Regions from separate parts of the Pseudoalteromonas sp. Z9A4 genome, predicted to be linked through region 2. Evidence: predicted binding sites of a transcription regulator. Region 2 holds the regulator's gene; each other region holds the start of a gene.

Region 1 (5,264 bases), on a different contig from region 2:
TTAATAAATACAGAGCAAGCCGACACTGTTTTAATTTTTGATTGCGACGTACACCAAGGCGATGGCACAGCACAAATCACTCAAAACCATAACCATAACCATAACCATAACCAAATTATTACCTGCTCAATTCATTGTGAACAAAATTTTCCTCGTAATAAGCAAGAGTCCACTTACGATTTTGCATTGCCCGCTAAAACAGCCGACGATGAGTACCTTGCTACATTAAAGCAAGCACTCGATTTTTGCGTGCGCATACATAACCCTGATATTATTTTGTATAATGCAGGCGCTGATATTTACACTAAAGACGAGTTAGGCTTGTTTAATATATCGCTCAATGGCGTATATGAGCGCGACTTGTTTGTTCTCAACTTCTGTAAGCAACATCAAATCCCACTAATGTGCGCTTTAGGCGGCGGTTATCAGCGTAATTTGAGTTCACTAATTAATGTTCATAAACAACTATTTAAAGCCGCTATCGATTTATAGTAAGCCTTAGTATAGACTCAGTTAAACGGATTATTTTAAAGCGGTGGGAATATGCGATTACACGAAGACATACACAACTATTACGAAAAGATTGTAGTTGAAGAAATCATCAAACTTAAACTTGATGAAAAATATGATGAAGATGTAATGGCTGACTTTTGTTGTACGGTACTAAATCAGCTCCCGCCACGATATATTCGCTACGATGTAGATATGGCGTTTTACCTACCACAATCAGAACGTCTACATATGGAACAACGCGTACAAACCGCAATAAATGTTGCCATTAGCCACATATCAAAAAAGAAAGAATTAAATGACAAGCCCACTTGATCAAGCCCCTACACATATTAAACTTGCAGTAGATTTAATTATGATACTAGAGCAACACGATGTTGCTCCAGAAGAGGTCTTAAAAGCACTCGATATTGTTAAAAGCGACTTTGAAAAAAAACAAACTGAAAGTTAGTTTTATTCAACCAGCTCAATTGGGTAAGTTGTTACAACGACTTCGTATTTCTCACAATCAACTTTCACTTCGTTAAAGCGATGTTTAGCGCTTACTGATTTTTGACAACTTATATTTTGTACTTTTAAATCATATTGCTGTTTGTATAGGGCAACTATTTCATCGAATTGTTGCTCTGATAGAGGAAAATTGTAGAGTCTGTATAACACTAACTTATAAGTTGTTTTAAAATTAATTAAAGATATTAACTCCACCCAATACTAACAGTTACCTTTTTAATCACACTATTTATAACTATAGATATGGTATTTTTCTATTTTTATACTACAAAAAAACGCTGGAGCCCTATTATTAAACTACTATTCCATGTTCGATGCTAGATCGTTGATTACACCTTGCGCATCATAGCTGGTCACTTTTGTTTTAATCCCTTTACCCATCTTAATAGCTATTAGCGTGTATATTTCATTACTTGATTTTATAGATAAACCTTCAGTTTTTGACCTGGTAATTAAACCACACTCATCTAATTTAGGATTCACAAAAACTTCTTTCTTAGTCACCTCGAACCAATCATAGCCCTGTATTTGGGTAAGTTTGGCTGCTTTTAATAAAGCAAAATTACTAGCATCACCCGACTCACTCGCCTTATTCCTAAACCTTACTCGATAATTACTATTATCAATTTTATCCTCTGTGTAACCATACAAAAGCTTATTTTCAGAGCATTCATCAGTATAAGTACACCCAGTTAACAAAATAGTAACCACTGCTAATAATGCTATTTTCATAAATTCCCTTATTTATTTTTGAAAAAGCGACTACTCGCACAATCAATGTGTATTATTTAACTTACTCATAGACCGCTCAGGGTTTGTTTATAAGTAATTATTTAATCATACACAATTGAACACTAAAAATGAATGTGCCATGAATGCCTTGCGTCTTTAAATTATTAAGCTGTACTTTTTCTCAAACTCTTTAATTAAATTGGGATTGCTGAATAAGTAACAATAACTCAGCAGTAGCCGTTGCATCAGCAAGTGCGCGGTGATGGCTGGTTAAATTTAAATTAAAATGCGATGAGAGATTACCAAGCGAATACGACTTTAAGCCTTTAAACGCTTTGCGCGATTCAACCACGGTGCACATTTTTGGCATTTTAAAAAAGTGCCCTGCCATCTCGCATTCTTTTTTAATAAAGCCATAGTCAAAATTAACGTTATGGGCTACAAAAATACTGCCTGCGAGTTTATCTAATAGCGGCTTGGCTATATCGGCAAATACAGGCACGTTGCGTACCATGCTATCGCTTATGCCAGTTAGTGACGTTATAAATCCAGGTATATGGCGCTCGGGGTTAACTAAGCTTGTCCAAGTATCAATTACTTTTCCGTGCTGTACTTTTACAAGGCCAATTTCGGTAATACGGTTACCGCCTTTTAAGCCGCCCGTGGTTTCTATATCGACCACACTGTAAATACGGTGTGGATCTACAAACCATTTAACCGCAGCAATGTGTACTGTAAAGCCCACATTTTTTAAATTATCAATAGTGGTTAGTTGGTTGCGTCTAAGTTTGTCGCCCGGTGCTTTTACCTCTTCAAAATGTACTTGGCCATTATTAATTACCATTAAGTCGGGGTAGCCGTCTTTTAGCTGTAAATAATGTTTGCTCATGGCTGTTAAGTGCGCAATTAGTGCCTTAATAGGGCTGTTTAAAATAAGCGCTTCTAACGGCTCTAATAAATTGCTGCGCCATCTAAACAAACCGTTAGGCTGCTCAAAGTATTGCGCTGCATTTTTGCATACTAAATTAAGTAATGCTTGCGACGTTTGGCACTGTGCTAAGCGCTCATTTATCTGTGTTTGCTGCGCTTCATAAAAATTACCAAGCCTTAACACTTGCGGATAAATATCAAACTCATTGCATGGTGGATAAGGCGACTCCACAAATAACTCATGCCAAAATACTAAACCAAACAAACTTTGCCAAAGCGTGTTTTCGGTATTAAATACAGCCATACCTTGGCGAGTATAATAATCGTTTACGCCCTGCTCTACTTCACCTCGGTACAGTTCATCTATTTCTAGCACGCACTGAGTGTCGGCAAGCATGGTACTTAAACGCGAACGTGTTTTTTTATTAAACTTACGCATTAAAAAATCGTCAGCAAAATACAGTAAATCATCAGTAAGTGGGTTTTCGATAATGGCTTCTAATCGAGCTTTTACCCACTCTTTATTGCCAAACCTGTATTGCTCTCTTATTTGAATTTCTTGTGCTTCGCTATCATCCGCGCACCCTTCAAGTAAACTAAAAGCAAGTTCGCTATCACCTGTTTTTAGCTGCCTATAAAGCCTAACTAATAATTTATTTTTTAATGCAACGGCTATTGCACCATGTGCAGCTTGCACTAAAACCTGCGACGCTAAAGCAACATAGTCGCTCTCATCTGTTATATTTTTAAATGCTAACCGGTAACGGTTTAGTAAATAGTTCGATTGCGCTTCGTCAAGTATTTCAAACCGCGACAAGCTCTCGCTGTGCCCTTCGCGCGTAGCGGTTAAGCCTAAGTCTCGCATTACAAAACGATTTTGATGATTTACATCACCACTGCTTAGTTTGCCTGCAAATAAAAACTCAAAATACTCGTAGTAATCACTGCGGTTGTTAATTACATACTGGCTATAAAGTGGCGCAAGCTCTTGTGGGCATGCTTTAAAAAACTCACGCGCAATATCCACCAGCGCGCCTTTAGCGGCGCTCTTTTTAAAGCTTATTTGCTCACTGTAATTACTTAGCAACTCAACCAAAGAAGGCTTAGTTAAGTGCGCTAAAAGCTGCTGGTAATGCTGCGCGTTTGGCTCAAATAAAATACCGGCTTTTTTTAGCGTATAAATAGCCTGATGCGGCGAGGTTATTTCTTCATAATTAAGCGATTGCGCCTGCACTAAATAAGGCTTTCGCGAGTACACACGCGCCAACATGCATTGGCTTTGCTCATCTAGCTGGTTAATTTTACTAATAAATTCACTGTGTTTGGGCTCAAGTAAATGCATACATTTACTAGTTACAAACTCAATAAGCTCTCTAAAATGCGCTAAATAGTATTTTGCTGGTAATTCTTTTTTCATAATATCGCCATAACTGTATATAAAAACAGTATCTAGTATTTATGCTTATTATTCAATCTTAAACTTGTAATCAGTAATGCTTATAGTTGCCATATAAAAATAATGTAGAGTCAATAAGCACTGAATTTAAAAAACGACATATTACACAAAAGAAGAGGTATGCAACCGAGTACAAAGCACTCGCCCTAAAGCACTCACTATAGAGCTGCAAAAAGAATACTTTGAGAATTTTGAGAAGTAAGGAAAAATTTAGCACATGAATAGTGCCAATAATATTTTTAATACCAGTTATGGATTAGCCGTTGATGGGTTTAACCACTTGTATATGTTACAAACACTACAGACACACCGTCGCTTCACCCATATGAATACAACGATATAGACTTTTTGTAGTATTGTTTTTAAAACTAGGGCTTTGGCAGACTTTATGTGGCTTACCTATTTTTGCCTTAATTTCATCTAAATGTTGCCATGTTTCCATTGCAACTCTGTCATGCACAGCTAAGAAGTAGTCTAGTTTTTCTTTCGTGTAATACTTAGCTAGCTCCTGCTTTGAAATATACATTTCCAGTGCTTTTGATGAGTTGATAATTTGCAAATTGTTCTCGCAGGCTAAGGCCGTTCCCATTAATGAGCCTGCATTTTTATACCTACGCTCAACTTCAGTTTCGTTTGTTACATAAGAACATGCGGATAAAAGTAATAATGTTAAAAGAAAAAAATTCTTAACCTTTGCCACCGTCTCTCCTTTTAACGCCCACTTAAGCGGACAAAATTGCTGACTATAATGTGTAGCGGAACAAAACGTAACAAACTGTTTTTGTTCCGTTTAAAGTGCTTGTTATGCCAATGTTCGAAGATTAAGACTACATTTATCTGGTGCAATAACTATCTCTTTAAATATCATATTTTTATTAACATTATCACGAATATATTTCCTTGTTTTCATAGGCATTCTATACCCAAATATAATAGATTTAATCCACTCAGGTTGGGATTTAACTAACGCAAAGTCCTTGAAATCTTGCTTAATAAGGTGCTTAGAATCATTACCTAACTTTAAACGAAATTCGTTTTCATATTCCCATTCATTTAATTTCACCTTTAGAGCATCCCACGCTTGAATACCTAATTCATCTTTTGACCTCAAATCTAGTGTTGATTC
Region 2 (5,264 bases):
GGCGGCTCAAAAGGCCGGCCTGTTATACCGTTAAAGCTTTGCTGTTCATCTTTATTTATTACTGTAATTATAGGTGTGGTTAAAAAGTTCTCAAAAATTATTTGTGTTGGATTAACCACCTGAGATGCAATATCGTTAAGGGAGGCAACATAATCAGCCTGCGTAAATGGGTTATTAAGAGTACGTGTTGCAAGATGCTCCCCATGAACTTTATCAAGAGGAATAGCGCTCATGACTAAACCGCCTAATAGCCAAGCTAAAATTTGTAATGTGAGCAAATAACCGAGCCATTTATGTAACTTGCGAGCATACTTAAATATTTTTTTATTCATGTTTTAGTCTTATTATTTTTAGAGGCTAGTTTATTACATTAATGGGATTAGTTACTGCGACATTTTGTCGCAGTTTAAACTATAGCTTACTGTAATCATTTAAAAATAAAAAAGATTACACTTAAATTGCTAACATGACTTATTTGTTTAATTGAGCTGAGTGTTTGATATCCAGCTAGCTTTAAACGCTAAAAAATACTTAAAAGCTGCGAAATATCTATATAAAGTGGTTAATAGAGCATAGTTGATTTGGTATAACGGTAAAACTGCGTTAAAGTTTGCAATGAAATTATTAGAGGATAAATACGAAACGATGTCGGAAATTCAATTTTTAAATGTAGATCTTGAGCTTGAATCAAAGCAAGATATTAGTTTGCTAGTGGCAGACTTGAAAAAAGTCGCGACGATTTTACATTATGACAAAGACGAATACCGTCAATTAGCGCGTATTGAAGCAACAGGTGTAGTAAACACGCCTGACAAAGCAATAAACCATATATGTGAGCTTATTGAATCGTGTTCGCGTAACGCGCTAAAGCAATGGTTAAGCTGTTCACGTAGAACGTTTGATATTGGTTTTGAATCAGGCACTTCCCCTAAGTGCTTTAATCAAGCCTTAGATGCAGATACATTACTACGTATATCTGCGATTGGTGCGGGTATGGAAATTACAATTTACCCAATCGAAAAGTAACTACCTTCGCTCTACGACTGCTGCGGTCATTTTTGATACGCAGCACAGCTCATTGCGGCTATTTGTAATTTTTATTTCCCACACTGAACTACGTTTGCCAATATGAAACGCTCTTGCCGTTGCTGTTAAAGTGCCGTTGCGAGATGCTTTTAAATGACTTGCGCTAATTTCCTGCCCCACGCAGTAAAATTTTGTAAAATCGACAACAAAGTTAGCTGCATAGCTGGCAACTGTTTCGGCAAGTACAACGTTAGCACCGCCGTGAACCATTCCCATTGGGTTATGATGCTCAGGAATTGCCGGCATAGTGGCTACTAAGTAATCATCACCAATTTCAGTGACTTCTATTCCCATGGTTTTCATTAATGTTCCTTGGCCATCAATGCCTTGTTCTAACTGCTTGCACAGCTCTAAAGTGATGGGCTGGTACCAAATACTCATAATGACTCCTTTGCTTTTTTAATCATTTATAAACCTAGCTTTAGTTATATCCCTAAAATGTACACAAGTGAAATTACTTTGGCTATTTTAAGGCTTAATTTAAATTTGCGATTTTTATTTAACTGTATATACTCACAGTTAAATGTACTGTATGGAAAACCAGTTGTATGCGACCATTAACGAACCGCCAAGCTCAAATACTCGAACTAATTAAAGTTTTTATTAAAGACACTGGTATGCCTCCTACACGTGCTGAAATAGCGCAAACATTAGGTTTTAAAAGTGCCAATGCTGCTGAAGAACATTTAAAAGCACTTGCTAAAAAAGGCGCAATTAAAATGAAACCAGGTGCAAGCCGTGGTATTCAGTTAATTGAAGAAGAAGAGCCAGAACAATTAGGTTTACCGCTTATAGGGCGTGTTGCTGCTGGTTCACCTATTTTGGCGCAAGAGCACGTTGAAAGTCACTGCAAAATCGATCCATTAATGTTTAAACCGGCTGCAGATTTTTTACTACGCGTTAACGGTATGAGCATGAAAGATATTGGTATTATGGATGGTGATTTACTTGCTGTACATCGTACTCAAACCGCTGAAAACGGGCAAGTTGTTGTTGCCCGCCTAGACGAAGACGTAACTGTAAAACGTCTTGAGAAAGCGGGTCGTAAAGTATTACTTCATGCTGAAAACGACGATTTTGAATCTATTGAAGTAGATCTTGAGAATGAGTCTTTTAATATTGAAGGCTTAGCCGTTGGCGTTATAAGAAACGCTGATTGGATGTGACTTTAAAAATAGCTTTTAAACAAGCAGTTTTATAAATGCGTACTAATTAGTACGCATTTTTGTTTTAAATTCGCACTAAAAATAGGGCATAAATAGCTCACTGACAATTTAAGCTGTAAACTTTTTTGCACTTATATTTTCCCCCTTCGAATGCGTTAAACCCCTTTGTTTTGCTCATCTTTTGAACTTACTGTTACCTAGTTGGTTATTGATTTTTTATTAATTACTCAATATCACCTGATTGTTTTTTATACTAAAACTTGCTTGTTGTTCATTTTTTAGCTAATTATTAATGTGCTGAGCTAATAATAACTCACAGCTTTTTAGTTTTGAGAACACACAATATACACAAACCCGTTGTTGGCGCAGCAAAACCAATCAATATTAAATGAGATTGACTAAAAAAATAAAAATAACGAATTGGCGTTTAAGCCGTATGCCTCTTCGCTTTGCATTCGCAATAGCATCAAAGGAGCCGTCACATGGGTAAACTGACCTCTACCTTGTGGCTTATATTATGTGTTTTTTCGCACCCAGTTTTGGCTAACAGCCAATACAATATGCGCAAAGGCGTAACCGATATAAGCAATAATGTATATCAGCTGCACATGACCATATTTATAATATGTTGTGTGATTGGGGTGATAGTGTTCGCAATTATGTTTTGGGCACTTATTCATCACCGTAAATCTAAAGGGGCTGTACCTGCCCAATTTCACGAAAGCACTAAAGTAGAAATACTTTGGACTGCAATCCCGTTTGTTATTTTAATTGCTATGGCAGTACCAGCCACTAAAACCCTAATTGCAATGGAAGATGCCAGCAAAGCTGATCTCACTATTAAAATTACAGGCTCGCAATGGAAATGGCATTATGAATATATGGGTGAAGATGTAGAGTTCTACTCTATTTTATCTACCCCGCAAGATGAAATAGCGAATCTTGCAGATAAAAATCCTAACTACTTACTTGAGGTTGATAAACCTCTCGTACTGCCAATAAATCAAAAAGTACGATTTTTAATGACTTCTGACGATGTTATTCACTCTTGGTGGGTACCTGATTTTGCAGTTAAAAAAGATGCGAATCCCGGCTTTATAAACGAAACATGGACGAACATAAATGAAGAAGGTACTTACCGAGGCCAATGTGCTGAGTTGTGTGGTAAAGATCATGGCTTTATGCCCGTTGTGGTGGTCGCTAAATCTGAGGCTGATTTTAAAACGTGGCTTGCAGATGCAAAGCAAGCTAAACAAAAAGCAGCATTAGCAGATGCCGCATTACTTGATAAAACCCTCCCAAAAGAAGAATTAATGACTTTAGGCGAACAAGTATATATGGCCAATTGTGCTGCATGTCATCAGCCTACTGGCATGGGGTTACCGGGTGTATTTCCTGCACTTAAAGGCAGCCCTATAGTGCTTGGCGATATAAAAGATCACATTGATGTAGTTATCCATGGGCGACCCAGTACGGCAATGCAAGCATTTGCCAAACAGTTATCTATAAAGCAATTAGCAGCGGTTATTACTTATAAACGTAATGCGTGGGGTAATGATACGGGTGATGTTATTCAACCGAGTCAAATACAGGCAGCACTTGATGCCAAAGTGGAGGCGAACTAATGAGTAGCATAGTAGAACAACCTAACGCCAATGAAGCTCATCATGCTCATCACCCAGCTAAAGGTTTTAAACGCTGGCTTTACACAACTAATCATAAAGATATAGGTAGTTTATATTTAATTTTTTCGCTGACCATGTTCTTAATTGGTGGTGGAATGGCCATGGTGATCAGAGCTGAATTATTTCAACCAGGTTTACAGTTGGTCGATCCTCACTTTTTTAATCAAATGACCACAGTGCATGGTTTAATTATGGTGTTTGGTGCGGTTATGCCGGCCTTTACAGGCCTTGCTAACTGGATGATACCACTCATGATTGGCGCGCCAGATATGGCATTGCCAAGAATGAATAACTGGAGCTTTTGGATTTTACCGTTTGCGTTTTTAATCCTATTGGCATCGTTATTTATGCCTGGTGGGGGTCCTGCATTTGGTTGGACTTTTTATGCACCACTGTCTACAACATACAGTAATGATAATACTGCATTGTTTGTATTTGCCGTACATATTATGGGGATTAGTTCAATAATGGGCGCAATCAATGTGATTGTAACCATAGTGAACTTACGTGCCCCAGGCATGACATGGATGAAGTTGCCCTTATTTGTATGGACGTGGTTAATTACTGCCTTTTTATTAATAGCGGTAATGCCAGTGCTTGCAGGGGCTGTCACTATGGTACTTACCGATAAGTATTTTGCGACCAGCTTTTTTGATGCCGCAGGCGGTGGCGACCCGGTGATGTTCCAACACATTTTTTGGTTTTTTGGTCATCCCGAAGTATACATAATGATTCTTCCTGCCTTTGGCATTATATCTACAATAGTACCTACCTTTTCTCGTAAAAAACTTTTTGGCTATGCCTCAATGGTATACGCCACATCCTCCATAGCACTATTGAGCTTTATTGTATGGGCTCATCATATGTTTACCACTGGGATGCCGGTCGCTGGCGAGTTGTTTTTTATGTACGCGACCATGCTTATATCGGTACCTACAGGAGTAAAAGTATTTAATTGGGTTGCCACAATGTGGAAAGGCTCAATAACTTTTGAAGTGCCAATGCTTTTTAGTATTGCGTTTATTGTGCTGTTTACCTTAGGTGGCTTTTCGGGGTTGATGCTGGCAATTACACCTGCTGACTTTCAGTACCACGATACTTATTTTGTAGTGGCGCATTTTCATTATGTATTAGTAACAGGGGCTGTATTTTCGATAATGGCGGGGGCCTATTACTGGCTGCCCAAGTGGACGGGCAATATGTTTAATATCACGCTAGCTAAATGGCATTTTTGGCTATCGCTGGTGAGTGTGAACGTATTGTTTTTTCCTATGCATTTTGTAGGGCTTGCCGGTATGCCGCGTCGAATTCCCGATTATGCACTTCA
Region 3 (5,264 bases), on a different contig from region 2:
GGCGCAAGTACAACGCGTTTGTTTTCAATCACTAATAAAGTAACTTGTTTACCAATGCGAGAATCAACTTTTGCTTGGTCTAAAATAGCATCACGTAATGAGTTATTTGGTAATTGAGAAAAGTCATCACTAATAATAATAAGCGCATCATGAGATGTGCATTCAAGGCTTGCACTAACCGCTTGAGGGTATGCCATAAATAAAGTCCTGTTAGAAAACATAAGCCCCTATTATCGTCGATTTAAATATTGAAGACCAGCAAGGTGCGATGAGCTAATTATACAACTTGCCAATAAATGGCAACTTGGAGTTACAGGCTTTACAGCTTAATCGAGAATACTCAGTTGGAAGTTTTGTTCTGGCTCGCTTTTAATGCCAACGCCTATGCCAAGTAATCTTACAGGTTGTTGTAGCCCTCGTTGATAGGCCTTAGTAAGGAGTTGAATAAATATTTCTGTGTTTAGATCGTGGTATGCCTGATCGGCTGAGGTCACTACAAAGTTTGCAAACTTCACTTTAACACTCAGCTTATTAATACGGTTTTGTAATTGCTGTTTATTAAGTCTTAAAACTAATTCGTCTAACAATTTTGGTAGCTCATCTAAGCACTCTTGCAAACTTGTTTTATTGTATTCGTAGGTATGTTCAACACTCAGCGACTTTCTGATGCGATCTGTTGATACTTTACCAACATATTCACCTGCACATTTTTGATAAAGCGACACACCAAAATTACCCACATGTTGCTGCATCCAGTTAACGCCTTTTTCACGTACATCCTTGCCGGTATATAAGCCTTTTAAATTTAGCTTTTCGAGCGTTACTTTACCCACCCCCGGAATTTTACCCAGCGGTAATTGCGCTAAAAAATCATCGATCTCATGAGGCAAAACGACAAACTGACCATTAGGCTTTTTTTCGTCACTCGCTATTTTGGCAATAAATTTAATTGGTGCAATACCTGCTGATGCAGTGAGCCCCGTGGCATTGTAAATATCGGCTCTTATTTGCTGTGCAATAAGTGTGGCGCTGCCTTTACAAGCGGTGCTATCTGTTACATCTAGGTAGGCTTCATCTAAAGAGAGTGGTTCAATTAAGTCTGTGTAGCGGCTAAATACTTCACGTATTTGGTTTGAAGCTTCTTTGTATACAGCCATACGCCCAGGGACAATAACTAAATCGGGGCATAACTGTTTAGCATGATAGTTCGACATAGCCGATCGCACGCCATACTCCCTCGCTATATAGTTAGCGGTTGAGAGCACGCCTCGTCGGCTATTGCCTCCAATAGCAAGCGGTACACATGCAAGTTTTGGATTATCTCGCATTTCTACTGCTGCATAAAAGCAATCCATGTCTATGTGAATAAACTTCTTCATCACCACAACACAACTGTTTATTTATACAGTCATTATTATGTAATCACTTGTGATAAGCAAGCCTAGGGCCTGTTTATCTTTCGAGGTTAAATTTGCAGCAGTATGTTTGGTATTTAGGCAAGGCAGAGCCTATGTAGTGTGGTTATTCCCCATAAATAGGCGATAACGTAGCACAAATGCCAAACATACGCTGCCCGAAGGGTTCTGCCTAGGGGCAATTTGCTCTTTGTTGCTCGGTTTTTACTTAGTCCACTAGGTCACAAACCTCGCGCCGCGATTAAATAGCCCCTAGATTGAACAAATTTTAATCCTAAAAGGTCAACAGGCCCTAGTTAGCGATTAAAAAAAGCGCTTATTACCTTCTTGCTCTTTATAACCGCGCAACCAAAACATAACCTCGAAAAAAAACCCTGCTAACATCAAAATAATAGCGCCTGATTCGTTACCCATTGCGTAACAGGTAAAAGAGGCTATAAAAACCAAACAAGCTAAGGACCAATTAATTATGTTCTGCATATTTCTACCTCTGTGTGTTTTTGTGTTTGTCTGTGCAATTTAACTGTAGACCTAAAATTAAATAGGTACAATCATCTTATAAAAAAACATGCCATTAATTACCTTGAGCTCGTAACCCCATGTTGATAATCTAAGTACTTTAAAATTAAGGGCCAATAAATAATGCAAACGTTTAAAGATCAGCACCCTATCCATACCGACATCACCGTAGCGTGGGCTGATATGGATGCACTACAACACGTAAATAATGTAGTGTATTTACGTTACTTTGAAATAGCCCGAATCGACTTCTTAAATAAAATAAATCTGTTCGATACAATAAGCCCTAATGGCGTGGGCCCGGTAATAAGCGAAAATAACATTCGTTATAAACGCCCAGTTATATTCCCAGATACGCTTACAGTCGGTGTTACTATTTCTGATATAAAAACAGACCGCTTTAATATGAACTATACCGTTTATAGCCATGCACAAAACGCTATAACAACAACAGGCACTTCAAAAGTGGTTATGTTTGATTTTGAAACAGGCCAAAAAGCCCTCATTGCAGAGCCTCTTTTATCGGCGTTAGTTAGCTACTCTCAAGACGAGCAATAAGGAATTCTCATGCAATACAGCCCACTTGGCAGCAGTGGTATTAACGTTTCAAGAGTATGTTTAGGCAGTATGACTTGGGGTAAACAAAATACTCAAAGCGATGCTGATGAACAAATAGCCTACGCGTTAGAGCAAGGCGTAAACTTTATTGATACAGCCGAAATGTATGCGGTACCGCCCTCTCCAGAGACCTATGGTAAAACTGAGGAAATTATTGGCGATTGGCTATCGCGTAATCAGCAAAAGCGCAGCGATGTGGTACTTGCTACAAAAATTGCAGGCAATGGATTATCGTGGGTACGTGATGGTGGCAATATTACGCGCCAAACGGTAATAGAAGCCGTAGACGATTCACTTAAGCGCCTTAAAACCGACTATATTGATTTATATCAGCTGCATTGGCCAAACCGCTCTACCCCGCACTTTGGCAGACAGTGGCCCGGCACTCTTAAATTTACCGACGTAAATACACAAGAGCAGAAAGCTAGTATGCTTGATATTCTAGAAGGCCTTAATGAATGTGTTAAAGCAGGTAAAATTAAGCACTGCGGTTTATCTGACGATACGCCATGGGGTATAAGCCAGTTTTTAAGTTTGGCCAAAGAGCATAACTTACCGCGTATGGTATCTATTCAAAATGAGTTTAGCTTAGCGCACGCTAAAGACTGGCCGTATTTAATAGAACAATGTGTACACGAAGATATTGCCTACTTACCGTGGTCGCCCTTAGCAGCCGGTTTATTAACGGGTAAATACCTAAACGGTGCTCGCCCTGAAGGATCTCGTTGGACCTTCATGCAGCGCAACGGTATTTTTAGAGATACACCCAATGCAGAGCAAGCCACTAAGCAGTATGTTGAGCTGGCTCATGCAAACAATATTACTCCAGCACAACTAGCACTCGCATGGTGTAACCAAGTAGATGGCGTAACCTCTTCAATTATTGGTGCAACAAGCATAGCCCAATTAAAAGAAGATATTGATGCATTTAACATCACGTTAAACGACGAAATTCTTAGTGAGATTAACACTATATTTAAAAACTATCCTATGCCTTACTAAGCATATACCAGTTAAAAGCAGCCTTGAACAAGGCTGCTTTTAACTAAAATATTTGACCCTACTACAACCAACACTATACTTTAATTAAGTTTTCTTAATTCAACGAACACTTATCAATGCTGAGAAACGGATACTATGCATTTTGCTTATTAATTGTATTTAACGCGCATGCTGTTGAACAAAAATTACAGCCTCTAGAAGAAATTATTTGGCTACAAAGTTACACGCCCCCTTTTCATATAGCTAAAAGCGAAAGTGCACCACAAGGCGGTATTTGCGACAACCTAACCGAGCAACTCATTAGAACCATAACAGATGTAAAACATACCCGCTTAATTGTCCCTCAGCAGCGTATAAATAAATATTTAAGTGAAGGAAAAAGCGTATGCTTCCCGTGTGTTATTTATAAAAAGCATAATAACCAACTACTTAACTACTCAAATCCAACAACGGTATATCCCCCATTTTCAATTATCACGACTAAAGAGCTAAAGCCCAAATTAGAAGAAAAGCACGGCTCGCCTATTCACCTTATTAATTTATTAACCGACCCGCAATACGTATACGGGCAAGCTGCTGCACGTAAATTTACAACTAAAATTAATACAATTATTGAAAACACAAAACAAGATAAAGAATCGTCGTTAAGTTGGAGTAGCGAAAATGAAAGTCAGGCTGTTATAGCACGCTTGAGTCATGGCTTTTTAGACTACTCAATTGATTACCCGTTTATGGCCGATTACTTTAATAAACAAGGGGAATATACGAATATACGAATATACGAATATACGAATATAGAGAGTGTACCAATTGCAGAAAATGACATTCAATTTATACGAGGAGCAATAGGTTGTGCGGCTAACGCACCTAATAATTTTGCACAGCAAGCGCTTAAAAAAATCAACCGCGCGCTAAAAAATAATGTACTACAATCGCCTGAGTATCAACAAAGTCAGCATAATTGGCTTAAAACTACCTTTGCCGACTTTGATCAACACTACCAACAGCAAGTTATTAATTTTTACTTACTTGCCACTGATGCTCAAGCAAGCACTGATCGTTAGTATAAAGTGCCACAGCAAAAATACTTTTAGGTGTTACCTCGCCTACGCCCGAAGGTGTCCCAGTCATTACTACATCACCATCTTCTAAGCTCATAAATTCACTAATTTCTTGTAAAATTGAGTCCGGATTATGCAGCATAAAATGAGTATCGCCTTGCTGAACTACTTTATTATTAATTTTAAGTTCAAAGGTAAAGTGCTTCATTGCATCAGTTAGCGCTACAAAATCAGTTAAAATTACAGAGCCGTCGAACGCTTTAGCGCGCTCCCATGGAAGTCCTTTATTTTTTAATTTACTTTGTACCGTGCGCTTAGTTAAATCAAGGCCGAGTCCAACACCTACAAATTTTTTATTTTTAACTACAAAACACAACTCGGTTTCATAATGCAGCGTATCGCCGTTGTGAGCTGCAAATAACGTATTAGTAATTGCGCTATTTGGTTTGTTAAATAACACCATTTGGTCTGGCGTTTCGTTGTTTAGCTCTGCAATGTGTGCGGTATAGTTACGGCCAACACACACTACTTTTGATGGTGTTAATTCTTCAGATACTAACTTTATTGAATACATATAAATAATGTCTCAGTTATTGGACCTGTTGACCTTTCAGGATTAAAATTTGTTCAATCTAGGGGCTATTTAATC

What was found. The regulator LexA, encoded in region 2, represses DNA repair genes until DNA is damaged. The targets are predictions, from matches to a motif close to TACTGTATNNNNATACAGTA.
Region 1: GQR54_RS17235 (exonuclease domain-containing protein) is a predicted target of LexA. The motif match lies at 4,111-4,130, and genes of this name have one in related genera.
Region 3: dinB (DNA polymerase IV) is a predicted target of LexA. The motif match lies at 1,391-1,410, and genes of this name have one in related genera.

Annotation. Positions count from the first base shown of each region.
Region 1 covers NZ_WTLA01000032.1:376-5,639, reverse strand. The annotation lists gene GQR54_RS17260 (histone deacetylase) at 1-492, shown strand, start outside; gene GQR54_RS17255 (late competence development ComFB family protein) at 544-825, shown strand; gene GQR54_RS17250 (YbaM family protein) at 809-961, shown strand; gene GQR54_RS17245 (hypothetical protein) at 964-1,170, opposite strand; gene GQR54_RS17240 (hypothetical protein) at 1,321-1,752, opposite strand; gene GQR54_RS17235 (exonuclease domain-containing protein) at 1,943-4,099, opposite strand; partial or broken gene GQR54_RS19655 (protein phosphatase) at 4,242-4,340, shown strand; gene GQR54_RS17230 (hypothetical protein) at 4,437-4,838, opposite strand; gene GQR54_RS17225 (DUF2971 domain-containing protein) at 4,941-5,264, opposite strand, start outside.
Region 2 covers NZ_WTLA01000042.1:13,029-18,292, forward strand. The annotation lists gene GQR54_RS18775 (membrane protein) at 1-332, opposite strand, end outside; gene GQR54_RS18780 (hypothetical protein) at 646-1,026, shown strand; gene GQR54_RS18785 (PaaI family thioesterase) at 1,027-1,467, opposite strand; gene lexA (transcriptional repressor LexA) at 1,635-2,252, shown strand; gene coxB (cytochrome c oxidase subunit II) at 2,735-3,877, shown strand; gene ctaD (cytochrome c oxidase subunit I) at 3,877-5,264, shown strand, end outside.
Region 3 covers NZ_WTLA01000016.1:56,819-62,082, reverse strand. The annotation lists gene GQR54_RS12625 (leucyl aminopeptidase family protein) at 1-197, opposite strand, end outside; gene dinB (DNA polymerase IV) at 327-1,379, opposite strand; gene GQR54_RS12615 (thioesterase family protein) at 2,058-2,492, shown strand; gene GQR54_RS12610 (aldo/keto reductase) at 2,502-3,554, shown strand; gene GQR54_RS12605 (ABC transporter substrate-binding protein) at 3,671-4,618, shown strand; gene GQR54_RS12600 (fumarylacetoacetate hydrolase family protein) at 4,569-5,189, opposite strand.